2 regions of the Planococcus liqunii genome follow, and region 1 is predicted to be linked to the other one. Evidence: predicted binding sites of a transcription regulator. Region 1 holds the regulator's gene; the other holds the start of a gene.
What was found. The regulator Rex, encoded in region 1, represses fermentation and respiration genes when NADH is low (regulators of the CRP and FNR family bind a similar motif). The targets are predictions, from matches to a motif close to TTGTGAAATATTTCACAA.
Positions count from the first base shown of each region.

Region 1 (8,793 bases):
AGCCACCCAGCTTAAGCCGGTCGTCCCTTCGCCGGCATGTACTCCCACGCACACACTAAGCTGAACCACCTGGACTTTCAGGTCTGGAAACTCCCGCAAGAGCTCATTCTTCCAGCTTTCTGCATCCGCGGCATTATTGCAGTGATTGACCGCAACTTCCGGCACGCTGCCCGCCGCCATATCTGCACGGAGCGCATCCATGACGGAGTTTTTTGCCCGCTTGTTCGAGCGGACCTTCTCTTTCATAACCGTTTTGCCGTCTTCAAACGTGATGACCAATTTGATGTTTAGGACATTGCTCAAAAATGCCTGGGTCCCGGACACACGCCCGCTTTTATGCAATTGGTTCAGGCTTGATGGAATAAAGGACAGATGGGAATTCGCCGCCATACTTTTAAGTGTTGCGACAACTGCCTCTACCTCATTGCCCTCTGAAAACAGCTCAGACCCGGTTTCGATCATCTTCACCATTGGAAATGACCCAATCAGCGAATCAATCGGATAGACTTTAAAATCCGCTATCTCTGCAGCAGATTGTGCCGTCGCAAACGTGCCCGAAAGCCCGCTGGATAAATGCAAAGCAATCGCAAAATCGTATCCTTCCGACTGCAGCTTTTCATACAAGGAAAGCATCTCGCCAATTGCCGGCTGCGACGTTTTAGGGGATACTTTCGCCAAGCGCAATTTATCGTAAAATTCCTGTTGTGTCAGATCGATCGATTCTTTGTATTCACCGTCCCCAAAAATGACGCTAAGAGGCAGTACGTAGACATCATGCTTTTCGATGAACGCTTCATCCAGCTGCGCTGCCGTGTCCGTAATCCAAGCTATTTTCTTCATTAATAAATTCTCCTTTAAATGCAATTCCGTATCGGAAGCAGCTTTCTGCTACGGATAATTTACCTGAGGAAGCAAGGGGGCGCCTAGTGACAGGTGTCACATAAGCCCAATCTTTTGAAAGCGCAGACATAATTTGAACTTATCTTGCTTATTCATCCGTCAGCAATATTAAAAGCCTCACACCGATTTCTTAAAATGGTGTAAGGCTTTTTCGATTGGACTGTGACCTATGTGGCAAACAAAACACTCCCGGTTTAATGAAGAACCTAAATAGACCCTTCATGGAAGGCTGTTTTATTCAACGAACAGCAATTTGTTGCTCGAACGCCTGAAGCAACGCCCGCACTTCGTCCGTCGAATCCGTTTTCAGCAATTGATTTCTCAAATCATCGGCGTCCGGGATTTCACTGACATAAATCTTGAAAAAACGGCGCAGCGGCCGGAACGGCAGCGGCTCTTCTTCAGTAGAATATTTGTCATGCAAATCCAGGTGCAGCTTTAACAGGTCCAGCATTTCTTCAGGGCTGTGTTCGCGCGCTTCTTTTTCAAAAGCGAACGGATTCTGGAAAATCCCGCGGCCGATCATGACGCCATCGATGCCGTATTTTTCGGCAAGTTCCACGCCGGTCTGGTAATCCGGAATATCCCCGTTGATCGTAAGCAATGTATGAGGCGCCACTTTATCTCGGAGCTTCTTGATTTCCGGAATCAGTTCCCAGTGCGCCGGAACAGCACTCATTTCTTTCTTCGTGCGCAAGTGAATCGACAGATTGGCGATGTCCTGTTCCAAGACATGGGTCAGCCAGCCTTTCCACTCCTCGACATCCGTATAGCCAAGCCGCGTCTTCACACTGACCGGCAAGCCGCCTGCTTTGGCTGCCTGGATGACTTCCGCCGCATTTTCGGGGTAGCGGATCATGCCGCTGCCTTTGCCTTTCGCAGCCACATTCCCTACCGGACAGCCCATATTGATGTCGATGCCTTTAAAGCCCCGCTTCGCCATCCCGAGGCTCATCTCCCGGTATTGTTCCGGAATGTTCCCCCATATATGCGCGACAATCGGCTGTTCATCTTCTTCAAACGTCAAGCGCCCTTCTTCACTGAAAACCCCGTCCGGGTTGCAGTAGCTCTCTGTATTTGTAAACTCCGTAAAAAACACATCCGGCCGAGCTGCTTCCGCTACCACTTTCCGGAATACCACATTCGTGACTTCTTCCATCGGCGCCAGAATAAAAAACGGCCGTGGCAAATCGAGCCAAAAATTCTCTGTCATCTCTAACTTCCAATCCTTTCATTGCTGGACGAAGAATTAGCCCTTCATCCCATCATCTTCTATGCATCTATTTTCAAAATAAAAAATATCAATTTTAATTGTGCTGCATTCTATTCCCATTAACTTTAACTAGTTTACATGACTCATGCGTTTGTGGAAAGCGGCGCGATTTGTCCATCGATGTATAGCTGAAGTTTAAGTAAGTAAAAAATTTCATTTCTATATATCGCTGGTTTTGCAAAATCAAGTATACTGGAAGAAATAGGATTTTACGATGAATATTCTTAATAAAGCGATTTGCTGCAGCAAAATTTATAAAGGAAACGGAGTGCTGATCATGGAGATTGAGAAAAAGAAAAGAAAACTAAGAGACAATTGGTTTGTGGAATTAATTTCGGAATTTAGTTTTACGTTATTTATTGAAGTTGTTCTTAGCATCGTCTGGAATGTCATTTTATTCATCCCGAGATTATTGCTGCGCTTTCTCAGCAATTTAAATTAAGCTACCACTTTTTTCGCCATTCTTCCATGCCTCCTTGAACAGATGAACGGAGAATTCTCTTTAATCGACGATATTCACTGATACAATCTCGGCCGAATTTAATGTGCGATCCTTAAATGGATCTGCATAGGTGAGTATGTTAGCAGTCTGATCAATACTTAAAATCGCACCATAATGCCTGGTCACTTTGCCTTCCTTCCACGTATGGATAATAACATTGCATCGGCGTTTAAGGGCCCATTCCAATTCTTCCTGGATCAGCTGCAGGTCATATGCATCCAATTTCGGTTGAGGCATCGTTTTATCTTCTTCCACTTCTTCTTGCTGCATTTTTACAGGTTCATTTAACAACATGCCTTGCCACTTGATGGTTCCCCGGTCCTTAATGACCCTTAATTGTTGATTGATTTTCATCCCCATTGCCTCCTAATCTAAATAAGAACACTTGTTCTTATTCTATACCACCTCTTTTCCATTAACAATCCTATTTAAACAAATAAAAAGACAGCCATTTTATTGGCTATCTTTTTACTATGGATTTCATTCATCAAATGCGACTCCACAAAACAAAAAAAACCGAAAACCTCGGTTTTTCGAGGTTTTCGGAATGTTTAATTACATCATGCCGCCCATGCCACCCATATCAGGCATTCCGCCCATTGGTGCTGCTGGTTCCGGGATGTCTGCAACAACTGCTTCAGTTGTCAGGAACATAGCCGCAACAGAAGCTGCGTTTTGTAGTGCTGAACGCGTCACTTTCGTTGGGTCAACGATTCCTTCTGCAAGCATGTTGACCCATTGGCCATTTGCTGCGTTGAAGCCGATGCCGACTTCTTCTGATTTCAGGCGGTGAACGATGATGGATCCTTCAAGGCCTGCGTTTGTAGCGATTTGGCGAACCGGCTCTTCAAGTGCACGAAGAACGATGTTAACGCCTGTAGCGATGTCGCCTTCTTGCGTTTCAAGAAGTTCAGCTACTTTGTTGTATACGTTAATCAACGCAGTACCGCCGCCGGCAACGATACCTTCTTCAACTGCTGCGCGAGTTGCGTTCAATGCATCTTCAATGCGAAGTTTGCGTTCTTTCAACTCAGTTTCAGTAGCTGCTCCGACTTTGATGACTGCAACACCGCCAGCAAGTTTCGCCAGACGTTCCTGCAATTTCTCTTTGTCGAACTCAGAAGTTGTTTCTTCCAATTGGCTGCGGATTTGTGATACGCGGCCAACAATTTTCGCTTGGTCTCCAGCACCTTCAACGATGGTTGTGTTTTCTTTCGAAACAACCACTTTAGAAGCGCGGCCAAGTTGTGTGATGTTGGTCGTTTTCAGCTCAAGGCCAAGATCTTCCGTGATCACTTCAGCGCCAGTCAATGTTGCGATGTCTTCAAGCATTGCTTTGCGGCGGTCACCGAATCCAGGAGCTTTAACAGCCACTGCATTGAATGTGCCACGCAATTTGTTCACTACCAATGTAGCAAGTGCTTCGCCTTCAACGTCTTCCGCAACGATTAATAGCGGTTTGCTTTGTTGTACAACCTGCTCCAACACAGGAAGAATTTCCTGGATGTTGCCGATTTTCTTATCTGTTACAAGAATGAATGGGTTGTCTAAGACAGCTTCCATTTTCTCGGAATCCGTTACCATATAAGGAGACTGGTATCCGCGGTCGAATTGCATCCCTTCGACTACATCCAGTTCAGTTGTGAAGCCGCGTGATTCTTCCAAAGTGATAACGCCGTCGTTGCCAACGCGCTCCATTGCTTCAGCGATCAAGTTTCCGACTTCAGCGTCTCCAGAAGAAATCGCTGCAACTTGTGCGATCGATTCTTTGCCTTCGATTTGCTGGGAAACAGCTTTCAAGCCTTCAACAGCGCTTTCTACAGCCATTTCAATCCCGCGGCGGATGCCGACAGGGTTAGCGCCTGCAGTTACGTTCTTCAAGCCTTCACGGATCATAGCCTGCGCCAGAACCGTTGCCGTTGTCGTACCGTCACCTGCGATGTCGTTCGTTTTAGAAGCAACTTCCGCCACCAATTTCGCACCCATGTTTTCAAATGCGTTTTCAAGCTCGATTTCTTTTGCAATCGTTACACCGTCGTTGGTGATAAGAGGTGATCCGAATTTCTTCTCAAGTACCACGTTGCGCCCTTTTGGCCCAAGCGTCACTTTTACTGCATCTGCTAATTTATCAACACCAGCAGCCATCAAACTGCGTGCATCTTCGCTGAATTTAATTTCTTTAGCCATGAATAGTTTCCTCCTCTATTTTAATTCCCAAATATTTCAAGTCGCGATATGGAGCAAAACAGCGGAGACTCCCGCGGGACAGCGCAGTGCCGAAATCCACTCGGGCCATTAGCCCGAGTTAGTTCGGCGCAAGCCCGCAGGAAAGCGTAGCTGTTTTGCGCAATACTGCATATTAATTTTTAGCCCAATACCGCTAAAATATCGTTTTCGCGTAAGATCAAATATTCTTTGCCTTCATATTTAAGTTCAGTGCCTGCGTATTTTGAGAAGATGATCCGGTCGCCTTCTTGGACTTCCAGTTCAGTGCGCTGTCCATTGTCACGGATAACTCCATTACCTACAGCGATCACTTTGCCTTCCTGCGGTTTTTCCTGTGCCGAACCCGGCAATACGATACCGCTTGAAGTCTTTTCTTCTGCTTCGATAAGCTCAATAATAACGCGATCTCCTAATGGTCTTAACAATTGAAACACCCTCCTCAGATTATCTAAATATTCCACATTAGCACTCTAACACCTAGAGTGCTAACCCACTTCTCAGTTTAATAAAATCCCCTTCCATTTGCAAGTCTAAACATTCACTTTTTTTTATTCTTTGCGGTTCCGTTTTGAAACCTCTACAATGAAAGTAATCTGTTAAACGAAAGGAAATCCGCTTTATGAAAATGAATATTAAAGCAAAAGCCGACACAGGCCGCTCCAAGTACAGTGTCAAAGCGAGCCGAAAAGGCAAAAGAACACCACTTTATATCCTGTTGATTTTTATCGTTGTGCAACTTGCACCGATTTTATTTATAACACCGACACTTAATTATTTCCTCGGCCAAGGCATGGACCAGGCGACAGCGGCCGCCAGCACTTCCGGTTGGCTGATCGTCTGGACGATGGGCATCGGGTTTATTGCGGCGATGTTCCTTATTCTCCGGGACAAGCAATTCTTCAATATTTGGAAAGGCAAAAAAGCCGGTTTGCTTGAAGCAATCGGCTGGGGCGTACTCGGCTTTTTCCTCGTCTACTTCGCCCAAATCATCGCGGCGCTGATAGAAGTAGAATTGTTCGGCATCGCTCCGGGATCCCAAAATACCGCATCCATCACCAAATTGGTTGAAGTCGTCCCGTGGGCACTTCTGGCGGTCGTCTTTTTTGGACCTGTACTGGAAGAGCTGGTGTTCCGCCGGGTGGTATTCGGTTCCTTGAACCAGACCACCAATTTCTTTCTCGCCACCGCTGTCAGCGCGCTCGTATTCGCCGCTGTGCATTTGGAATTCAGCCATTTGCTGATCTACTTCTCGACCGGCATTGTGCTAGCTTTCCTTTACCAGAAAACAAAGCGGATCATTACGCCGATCATTGCTCACGTGATGCTCAACGGCTTTGTCATGATTGCGCAATTGAACATGGAAAAACTCGAAAATTTCCTGAAACAGCTTGAACAGATGCAGTGAAAAAGCTGGCCAATAAAAAACCTTCCCCGAACTCGTTTCGGCGGAAGGTTTTTTCAATGCTGTTTGATTTGGTAGATCAAGGTCTGCAGTTCGACCGATAAATCGATGGTCTGCACGCGGATGTGGTCCGGCACCGAAATGCGGACGGGCGTAAAGTTCAAGATGCCCTTGATGTTCGTTTTTGCCAGGCGGTCTGTAACTTCCTGGGCCGAGCGCGAGGGAACCGTCAAAATCACCAGTTCGATCCCGTATTCCTCGATTTTCTCTTCGATCCGATCGGGGTGGAATGTATCGATTTCGCTGATTTTCTCCCCTTCAAGAGGTGAATTCGAGTCGAATGCCAGCACGATTTTCGTGTTGTGGTTGCGCTGAAAATTATACTTTAGAAATGCGCTTCCCAAATTCCCGACGCCGATCAGCGCCACATTGGTCGCTTCATCCTGGTCGAGTGTTTTGCGGAAAAACGCCAATAAGTCCTGAACGTCGTAGCCATACCCTTTTTTGCCCAATGCACCTAAATGGGAAAAGTCGCGGCGTATTGTGGCCGAATCGATTTTCATCGCTTCACTTAATTCCTGCGAAGAAATCCGTTTTTGCCCGGCATTCGCGAAATTCTGGAGGAAGCGGTAATAAAGCGGCAACCGTTTTGTAGTGGCTTGTGGAATTTTTGATGGTTCGTGTAACATGCAACGTTACCTCCTGCGGTCGTCTAAAGATTCACTGGGGATTCTTTTTTTCCTGCGTCTATGGATAGTGAATCAAATCGATTTTATCTTACCTGAGGCGGCCCGATATGTAAAGCTGGCTTGATTGCGAACAATACGCCCATCAGCTACACTTAAGAAGAATAGAGGTGACCCACATGATTGTATTACAAGTTAACCAAGTCCATAAATCGTTCGGTGCCGATGAGATTCTTGCCGGCGTCAAACTGGAAGTCCAACACCGCGACCGCGTTGCACTCGTGGGCCGCAACGGCGCAGGAAAGTCGACTTTGCTGAAGATCATTTCCGGTGAAATTTCATATGACAGCGGCGATATCATTATGCCGAAAGATCTGACCATCGGTTATTTGGAACAGCAAACCGACCTCGAATCGGAAGCAAGCATCTGGGACGAAATGATGACGATTTTTAGTCATTTCCGTGAACAAGAAGCAAAACTCCGGGAACTGGAAGCCCAAATGGCCGATCCAGCTGTCTACGACGATGCCGTCCAATACGAAAAAGTCATGAAAGAATACGATACTTTGCAGCACGATTTCAAGGATGCAGGCGGCTACCAGTTTGAAGCCGATACACGCGCCATTCTCCACGGTATGAAATTTTATCCCGAAGACTACGACAAAAAAGTGGTGTCGTTATCCGGCGGCCAGAAAACGCGCTTGATGCTGGCAAAACTGCTGCTCAGCAAACCCCAGCTTCTGATTCTTGATGAGCCGACGAACCACTTGGATATTGAAACACTGAGCTGGCTCGAGAATTACTTAAAGAATTACCCGGGTGCGATTCTCATCGTTTCGCATGACCGGTACTTCCTCGACCAAGTGGTAACGCTTGTCTACGAAGTCTCGCGCCACCGAGTCAAAAAGTACACAGGCAACTACAGCCGCTACCTCGACGAAAAAGCGAAGCAGTATGAACTCGACTTAAAGCAGTTCGAAAAACAGCAAAGCGAAAAAGCGAAACTGGAAGATTATGTCCAGCGCAACCTGGTCCGGGCTTCCACCACCAAAATGGCGCAAAGCCGCCGGCGGGTGCTTGAAAAAACCGACTGGATGGATGCACCGGACGGCGACGAGAAATCCGCCCGTTTCGGTTTCACCATTGCCAAGCAAAGCGGCAACGACGTGCTGAATGTCCAGTCGCTCGCCATCGGCTATAGCGGCCAGCCCGTTTCGCAAAACATCGTTATGAAATTGTACCGCCAGGACAGCCTGGCGCTTGTCGGCCCTAACGGCGTTGGGAAGTCGACTTTGCTGAAAACCATCATGAAAGAATTGGAGCCGCTTGCCGGAACCATTCATTACGGCACCGGCATCCAGTTCGGCTACTACGACCAGGAACAAGCCAACTTAAAAGGCAATAAGCTCGTTCTGAATGAATTATGGGATGATTACCCACATGTTAACGAAAAAGACATCCGCGGCATTCTGGGCCGCTTCCTGTTTACCGGAGACGACGTATTAAAACCGATCTCTACACTGTCAGGCGGCGAAAAAGCCCGTGTGGCACTGGCTAAGCTCATGATGCAAAAAGCCAATGTGCTGCTTTTGGATGAGCCGACCAACCACTTGGACCTCGACAGCAAAGAAGTGCTGGAAAACGCCCTGCTCGATTATCCGGGCACCATTTTATTCGTTTCCCATGACCGTTACTTCATGAACCGCCTCTCGACAAAAGTGGTGGAATTGACCCGTGACGGCACGACGGAGTATTTGGGCAACTACGACTATTACGTGGAAAAGAAACTGGAAACCGAAGAGCT
Region 1 covers NZ_CP129238.1:562,259-571,051, reverse strand. The annotation lists gene QWY22_RS03005 (DegV family protein) at 1-840, opposite strand, end outside; gene QWY22_RS03000 (tRNA dihydrouridine synthase) at 1,139-2,113, opposite strand; gene QWY22_RS02995 (hypothetical protein) at 2,388-2,615, shown strand; gene QWY22_RS02990 (YolD-like family protein) at 2,676-3,029, opposite strand; gene groL (chaperonin GroEL) at 3,231-4,862, opposite strand; gene groES (co-chaperone GroES) at 5,042-5,326, opposite strand; gene QWY22_RS02975 (CPBP family intramembrane glutamic endopeptidase) at 5,521-6,306, shown strand; gene QWY22_RS02970 (redox-sensing transcriptional repressor Rex) at 6,360-6,992, opposite strand; gene QWY22_RS02965 (ABC-F family ATP-binding cassette domain-containing protein) at 7,169-8,793, shown strand, end outside.

Region 2 (8,793 bases), 730 kb from region 1:
TTGCCGGTTCCCTGTCCAATTCCGCTTTTTGCTTTATCTTTTTTAGGCATGTTATCACTCCCGTACTGTTGCCCTGTTATAGCGCGATGACATAAAGCTTATCACATCTGGCAGTCAGAGTGAACTTTTTTCTCCGGCTGGAAGAGAGGTGGGTTTTATTCGCTCAGCCAGGAAGAATCCGACCTGCTTTGCCATTCCTGTTCCAGCACTCCATAAACCAGCGAATCCCGCCAGCCGTCTTTCATGCGCAGATTTTCCCGGAGCGTCCCTTCCCATATCATGCCCGCTTTTTGCAGTACTTTTTTAGATCCAGCATTTGCCGGATCACATGTGGCATAAATCCGGTGGAGGCCCTGTTTGCTGAATCCGAAGTTAATCAGCAATTCCGCCACTTCGGTGGCAATTCCTTTCCCCCAGTAATCCGGATGAAGGATATAGCCGATTTCTCCGACACGGTTTGCCCGATCTTGAAGAAACAGTTCCCCAGCACCGATCAGCTGGCCGTTTTCTTTCCAAACCAAGGCAAAAGCAAACTGGACCCTGTCGGATTTTGCGGCCTGTTCCAGCAATTGCTCGACATAGTTCCGGCTTTCTTCTTCTGTATTGGGCCCCCACGGCTGATAGCGGCTGACGGCTTCGAGTGCAGCGTACCGGTGGACAGCCGGCCAATCCCCTTTTTCGAACTCCCTTAGGTAAAACCGGTGTGTTGAAAGCTCATTTTCCATACCCTTCACCCTTTCCGCAATCGCCGCTTGATAGTCCGGATCTGGCCCCGGTGATTGATTTCATCCTCCATGACGTGAAACCAGAGATAGTAATTATTGTACGGCACACCGTTCGGCCAGTAGCGCTCTTCGTAAAGCCAGCTGTCATCTTTTGTCCGAAGCTTGTCGAGCGTTGCGGACCGGAGCTGTTCCAGCCCGGTTAAATAATCAGCCAAAGTTCTTCCCTGGAATTCTGAACGCGCCTCGTCCCCCAGTTCAATCGCCGCTCCCCATTGCTGCCATTCCTCTTCGGTAAAGTCCCGGTCTTCAAATGAAATCAGCTGATGCACTTTCTCGATGGCCGCGATATGGGCAAGCAGCGCGCCGATTGAATTGCCGCCGGCTTCTTCTATGAAATCCAATTCGCTCGTTTGAAGTTCTTTTACGTCATTCAGTGTAATGCTGCGTGAGTGTTCAAGCATAAAAGCCAGTTCCCCGATTTTTTCCGTAAACCCTTCAAGCGGCTTGATGGCATAGTTCACCGTTCCACATCCTTCAGCAGTTTTTTAAAATAGCCGAGCGTCGCCTTATCATTTAATTGCTGCATTTCGCCAGTCCGGACGTAGCCGGCTTTTTCGTACAGCCGGCAATTGCCTTCTTCTTCGAGGATCGCCGCAAGCTCCCAGCTCACAGCTTCCGGAAACTGTTCTTCCGCCAATTCCATTGCTTTTGAGGCGATTCCGCGTCCCTGGCAATCGGGATGAACAAACAAAGGACTGACCCAGAAGCGGCCTTCTTCTTTCCAGTGCACGCGTATTGCGCCGCATAGCTGGCCGTCTTCGATGATTTTAAAGAACATGCTGTCGGGCCGGATCAGGCGTTCAGCAAATTTATCGATTGATTCATTTGCCGGGCTCGTATTGTAATCCTGGTATTTTTCAAGCAATGGCAAAAAAGCCGCGTACTGCATATTAAAAAGCCGGTATGTATCCTCCAATTGCATTCTCTCCAACTTTATTGCCAACTCATTTCGCCCCTTTGCCTATTCTTCTAAACAAGCAAGAATTTTTTTGAAAAAATAGCCCCTCCTCCGCCGTTCAAGCGAAAAAAGGGGTATATTCAGCCTGCATTCTAGTAAAGAAACGGAATAAGCCGCGCACGTTCCTTCATCCACTCTTCATACTGTACACCGAATTTCTCGATCAAGAGTTTTTCCTCGTAGTCGATCCGCTTCAAAAGCGCCCATATCATCAATGCTCCGCCTGCAACCGCCGCAATCGGGCTGGTAAAATAAAGCGGCATGCCGACAGCGATGAAAAAAAGGCCGGTATAAAGCGGATGGCGCAGTTTCCGGTAAGGCCCCGTACTGACGATTTCATCACCTTCGCGCACCGTCACATGGCGCGTAAATTGCGCCTTTAAGTGCAGGATGCCCCAGAAACGGAGAAAAACGCCCGCCGCAAAAAGGACCGTGCCCACAATCTTGAGAATCTGTGCAATCTCTTTGCCCTGCATTTCCTGCAGCAAAAAGGCCGCCAGAATCGTTCCCAGCAAAACCGTCAAGATCCGGTAAAATGAACCTCTTTCCACCGGATCGCTTGCAGTTCCGCGGTTCCGGAACAGCAGAAATTCAGCGATCCAAACTGCTCCAATCAATGTAAAAATCCAATCAATCAATGTCATCATCCATGCCCCATTTTCTCGTCTGTTCCTTAAAATATAAAGAACATTCCAACAGAATACAACTTCCAGTCCAACCACTCCGAACAAAACAAGCTTTCTTCCCGTTTGCAGCGGGAAGAAAGCTTGTCGGTTTCTACTCTTCTGTTGTGGACACTTCAACCAGCATGGCTGTGAATACGGTGAAGATTACCATTAAAGATAAGACCATCGTGAACATGTTTATCATCTCCTACCAAGTTTTAAGTCCTTCTGAGCCAGGCGGTGCGTGCTGAATCATGCTGCTAAGCGGAATCGCATAAGCGATTAAAATCAAGGCAAATGCAATGCCGATCCAGATTTTCCAGTTCTCCAAAAACTTCGGCGAGCTTTCTCTGTCGCTGTCGGCCAGCGGAAACTCGACAATGTCTTCCGGTTTTTCCGCTTTCGGCGATAGGAACATGGTCATGACCACGATATACATCAGCATCATTGCGGATATGAACAGGATGCTTCCCCCAATTGCCATCGTCACATGGCTGGTCAGGATGCCGTCAAACCATTCCAGTGCGGCCGGATGGTTGTTGTAAGAAGAATAGGCGGTCCGGCGCGGCGCTCCGAGAAGCCCCAGTACGTGCTGCGCAGTTGACATCAAGAGCATGCCGATAGACCAGGTGATGATTTGGACAAAGCCGAGCGTCTGCATCGATTTAGTGAACTTGCGGCCGGTCAAATACGGAATCAGCCAGAATGTCATGCCCATAAATGTCATCGCAACCGGCGTACCGACCGTGATGTGGAAATGCCCGACGATCCAAAGCGTATTGTGGACGACTTCGTTCAATTGGAAACTGGCATTGATGATGCCGCCGGCGCCGCCGGGAATAAAGAACGCCATCGCGATGAAAATCGATGTAAAGCGTACATCTTTCCAAGGCAGCATGGCAAACCAGCCGAACAAGCCTTTCGCGCCTTTTTTACGCCCTGATGTTTCAAAAGTGGCGAACATCGAGAAAGCGGTCATAAGCGACGGGACGATTACCATAAACGTCAGCACAACCTGCAGGAATTTCCAGAAGTTCGAAATGCCGGGTTCGGTCAATTGATGGTGGAAGCCGACCGGAATCGAGAACAGAATAAATAAGACAAAGGACAAACGGGCCAAGGAATCACTGAATACTTTTACGCCAAGCAGTTTCGGTACGATCAAATACCACGCCATGTATGCCGGCAACAGCCAGAAGTACACGAGCGGGTGTCCGAAATACCAGAACAGGGAGCGGCTCAGTTCAACGTTGATGGTGTCGGTCCAGCCGAATGCCCATGGGATGTACTGGAAGAGAACCGTTGCCACAACGCCCAGGCAAGCGATCAGCCACAACACAAGCGTCGCAATCGTCATGAACGCGAACAGCGGGCTCATTTCGCCTTTATGCGCTTTGCGCCATACCAGGTAATGGGCAATCAACGCGAAACTGCTGATCCATGTGCCGATTACATAAAGCGCCAGTCCGACGTAATACCAGCCGCTTGCTTTCAGCGGTGCATAAAACGTATAAAGAACGGACGCTTCTCCGGAAACGATCATAATCGTAGCCAGTACCGTACCGGCCAGGGTTACCCAGAAACCGATCCAGGAAAACAGCCAGACTTTCGGGCCGAATGTTCCAAGCGTTTTGCTCATACCAGTAACAAAAAATCCGAAAATGAAAAATGCTGTATAAATAAGAGCTAGAAGCACGCCATGAGCGGTTAAGATTTGGTAATAATCAAGCCATGCAGGCAACTGCAAAGCGTCATTCCGGATAAATACTTGAAGCAGTCCGCATAACGTGCCGATCAAGAAGGCTGTGTACGCGACGCCGATATTCCATAAGGCAATTTTTCGGTCTTTTGCAGCAATCATGTTAATACACCTCTATTTCGTTGTACATCAAATGGTGGCCCGTCCCGCAGTACTCGTTGCAAAGAATCAAATACTTGCCGGGCTTTTCGAACGTGTAGGATTTGGTTGTAATCTGGCCCGGAACGACCATCAAATTGACTTTTGTGTTGTCAATCGTAAAACTGTGGACCACGTCTGTACTGGTCACTTTGAAAATGATTTCTTTTCCGGCCGGCACTTTCAGCTCCGGTGCGTTATAGCCAAACGCCATCGAGACTACTGCTACTTGGTACGTATCGTCATCAAGCTGCGTCACTCCCGGGTTGTCAAAGGGTGCCGTTTCGTTCACTTTCTTGGGATCAATTGTTTCCATCCCGCCTGCCGGGGTGTGGTCATGTGAAAATGCGCTGACGCCGACAACGCTTAAAAACACCACCAGCGCCGCTACCCCAAAGGCCAGCCAAATTTTTTCGTATTTATGAAGATGCATCTTGATCTACTCCCTTTTTTCCACTTGGTTTAAGCGCTTCCGCTTATCTTGCGACATACATTAAATACACAGCCACCCACATGGCAACAATGACAATCCCGACAAAAAATACACTGATCAGCGTCCCTCTTAAGTCGACTTCGTGTTCCTCGGTTTTTTTGCTCATTTCCCTCACCTCTTATTGTTCATCTCTTGAGTACAGAGTAATCTTTTCCAACATAAGGCAGTGTGACTTTTCTCACACCTGTGTGATTTTTTATAGTTCTTGTCAATTTTTAGACAAAAAAAAGAAGCCGCACCGGACTTTTTTTCGGTCAACTTCTTCGTTTTATGCCCAAGTTCGGGATCATTATGCCCAGCTTTTCTTTTTTATGCCCCTCTTAGCCGGCTTTACGCCCAACTGCCTTTTTCTTGGCCTGGTCAGTCGATCCTGCACAACGAAATGGGGCAGTTTTCACAATTGATTTCATCTTTTAAATGGCGGAGATCCCGAACCAGCAGCTTCCCATCGACCACCGAAAGTTTCCCTTCTTTTTTCAAGTCACTTAGCATCCGGTTCACCACTTCCCGTGTCATGCCGCAGAAATTCGCCAAATCCTGGTTGGTCAGAACCAAGTCAATCAGGATGGCATCGCCTTTTTCCACGCCATGGCTATTGCACAGCCGGATCAGTGTAGAATACAGCGCTCCTTTTTTGCCGTGAAGCATCAGATCCCGGAATTTTGTCTGGGTTTTCTGCTGGTCAATGCCCATCCACTTCATAAAAGCGGCAGCCAGCCGCGCATTTTCAAGCAATGCATCTTCCAGGTCCTGTATGGCGATTTTGATGCAGCTAACATCTTCTAGCGCCTTGGCATCGAGCATATAAAGCGGATGCTCTGAAAAAACCGTGACTTCTCCTACCAATTGGCCCGGCCCGCAAATCCGCAAGGTTAATTCCCGTCCTTCCGGCGTCACTTTGCCGATCTGCACTTTTCCGGAGCGGAGGATGTAAACGCCTTTGACGGAATCGCCCTCCCGAAACAGATACGCCCCTTTTTTATACTCTTTCGTCAAATGGCGGATGGACAGCAATTCTTTCAGCTCCGAAGATATTTCTGCACCTGGTGTTTTCTTGACCATACAATCACCTCGATTATGCCTTTGATTTCTGCATTTTATTGATTAATATCGTACCATATCCGCTCTTCGTTAGCTGTTGTATTTTCCTCTTCCCTCCATAAATTGGACAAATCTCCCTTAAAAATTTCAGGAAAAGAAGGAACTGTTTGTCCACTTACCGAAATTAACTAGTATAGAGAAGGAGGAAGCTGCTATGACTATGTTATACAAACAAATTTTGGTGGCGGTGGACGGTTCCAAACAAGCCGAACTGGCTTTCAAGAAATCCGTTGGCATTGCTGCACGAAACAAAGCTATCTTATACTTAACAAGTGTCATTGATAACCAATCTTTTGGAACCATCGAATCCTACGGCCGTGAATTTGTCGAGGAATCTATAAAATATGCAGAAAAATTGCTGACAGACTACCGGGCGAGAGCTGTTGCAGCTGGCGTGCCTGATGTAAATATCGTCATTGAAGTCGGTTCCCCAAAAACGCTCATCCCTGTTGATCTGGTTCGCCGATTCAACATCGATTTGATCATCTGTGGAGCCACCGGCACCAACTCCGCTGAACGCATCTTCATGGGAAGCGTCTCCGAACGCATTGTGCGCGCCGCTAAATGCGATGTTTTGATTGTGCGGACAGAAGAAAAAGAAGAACAATCATAAAATTATTTCACAAAAGCCTTTGCTATTGAATGCAGCAAAGGCTTTTTTCTGTTTTTTCGCTTAATTATTCGCTTTACCCAATATTACTCCCCTTAAACTATTTGATACAAAACTGTAATAAAAAATAGTTTTTTATGATGGTACAATACCTTTGTCGGTTTTTTTAAGGACATTGTCCTTACAGAATATTTAATTACATCTTCTCGAAGATTTTATAGGAAGAAAAGGCTTACGCCGCAGATAGTTGGAAGGGGAAAAGCAACGTGAACAAATTATCAAAATGGGTACTCGCTGCCATCGCAGCCATATTGGCTTTATCAATTTCAATTCCTGAAGCAAGCGCAGATAAGCTAAGCGACTTGGAAAACAAGAAACAGCAAGTCGAGCAGAAGCAAGGCGAATTGAACTCAGGAATTCAGCAAAAAGCAAACGAAATTTCTCAAAACGATTCGAAACTTGAAGAAATCGCCAGAAAAATTTTCGAGCTGGACAGCAAAATTCAGGAAACCCAAAACAAAATCAACGATGTACAAGCTCAAATCGACCAGACCAAAGCGGAAATTGACGCTTTGCAGGCCTCGATCGCTGAATTGCAGCGCAAAATTGATGAAAGAACCGCTTTGCTCCAGGAACGCGCACGTGCGATCCAATTGAGCGGCGGATCCGTGGATTACATAGATGTCTTGCTAGGCGCAAACAGCTTCATTGATTTTATCGACCGTTTTTCAGCAGTTAATACCTTGATCGAAGCAGATCGTGAAATCATGCGCGAACAAGCCGCAGATAAAAAGCTGCTGGCGGAGCAAAAAGCGCAAGTTGAAAAGAAATTGGCAGAGCAGGAAGTCCGGAAGGCTGAACTTGTCGGATTGAAAAACTCGCTTGACGGCCAGAAAAAAGAACAGGCTCAGCTTGAAAAGGAACTGAACGCGGAACAGACCCGTTTGGCGAATGAAAAAGCGGCACTTGAAAAAGAACATCAGAAACAAATGAACATCAGTGCAGGACTGGAAAGCCAGATTGCCAAAGAACAGGCGCGCCTTGCAAAAATTGCAAGAGAAGCGGAATTGAAGCGCCAGCGTGAAGCGGCCGCTGCAAGAAAAGCACAAGCGGCTAAAGCAGCTGCCAACTCAAGTTCCGTTTCAGCTGTTTCGCACGCTTCCATGCCTAAAGCCGGAAGTTCTACATTCATTAAACCTTCTGCAGGCCGCTACTCATCGGGCTTCGGTGGACGTGACATTGGCGCAGGAGCTGAATCGCATTTAGGGCTTGATATCGCAGCCCCTACCGGCACACCAATCGGCGCTTCGGCAAGCGGATACGTATCGTATGCCGGCTATATGGGCGGATACGGAAATGTTGTCATCTTGACGCATTCCATCAACGGACGTTCTTATGCCACTGTCTACGGTCATATGAGCCGTGTCGGAACATCAGTTGGCCAGGCAGTTTCACAAGGCCAGAAAATCGGTGAAGTTGGAAGCACAGGCCGTTCGACCGGCCCTCACCTTCACTTTGAAATCCATATCGGTTCTTGGAACGGCGCGCGTTCAAACGCAGTCAACCCGGCACCTTATATTCAATAAATTCAAAAGGCTGCCCCGGTCAATCACTGGGGCAGCCTTTTTGATATTTCGAGATCGATTTGTTGAGGTTCCAGCAAATACGACCCGGAACGGTTAAAATACGACCAGTTAGTTCAGAAATACGATTCACAGCAAGCAAAATACGATTTCAGCTTTTATTTGCCGCCGTACAATTGCTGAAGTTCCTCTTCTTTCATTGTGAAACGGTGTTCTTCTGCCGGAAAAGCGCCGGATTTCACTTCGTCCACGTAAGCGCTCAACCCATTTTTCATGATTTCACCCGTTTCTGCATATGAACGCACAAACTTCGGCAGATGATGAGAGCCGTATTTCAACGTGTCGTGGTAAACCAATACTTGTCCGTCCGTTTCCGCCCCTGCCCCAATGCCGATCACCGGAATCGACAAGGCCGCGGTCACTTCGCGTGCCAATTGATAAGGAATGCACTCAAGGACCAGCATACAAGCGCCGGCAGCTTCGCACGCCTTGGCATCTTCCAGCAGTTTCTGGGCAGCATGCGCAGTTTTTCCCTGCACTTTGTAGCCGCCAAGCACGCCTGCCGTCTGCGGCGTTAATCCGAGATGGCCCACTACCGGAATGCCGGTGCGCGTCAACAAACGAATCACTTCCAGCACTTCATCGGCGCCTTCCAGTTTTAAGGCATCAGCACCGGTTTCCTGGAAAATCCGCATGGCCTG
Region 2 covers NZ_CP129238.1:3,783,903-3,792,695, forward strand. The annotation lists gene QWY22_RS19615 (DUF3934 domain-containing protein) at 1-50, opposite strand, end outside; gene QWY22_RS18670 (GNAT family N-acetyltransferase) at 156-725, opposite strand; gene QWY22_RS18675 (DinB family protein) at 731-1,186, opposite strand; gene QWY22_RS18680 (GNAT family N-acetyltransferase) at 1,243-1,728, opposite strand; gene QWY22_RS18685 (methyltransferase family protein) at 1,836-2,387, opposite strand; gene QWY22_RS18690 (b(o/a)3-type cytochrome-c oxidase subunit 1) at 2,617-4,269, opposite strand; gene QWY22_RS18695 (cytochrome c oxidase subunit II) at 4,271-4,738, opposite strand; gene QWY22_RS18700 (cytochrome C oxidase subunit II) at 4,782-4,904, opposite strand; gene QWY22_RS18705 (Crp/Fnr family transcriptional regulator) at 5,159-5,860, opposite strand; gene QWY22_RS18710 (universal stress protein) at 6,054-6,512, shown strand; gene QWY22_RS18715 (murein hydrolase activator EnvC family protein) at 6,776-8,095, shown strand; gene panB (3-methyl-2-oxobutanoate hydroxymethyltransferase) at 8,251-8,793, opposite strand, start outside.
Region 2: QWY22_RS18700 (cytochrome C oxidase subunit II) is a predicted target of Rex. The motif match lies at 5,004-5,021, and genes of this name have one in related genera.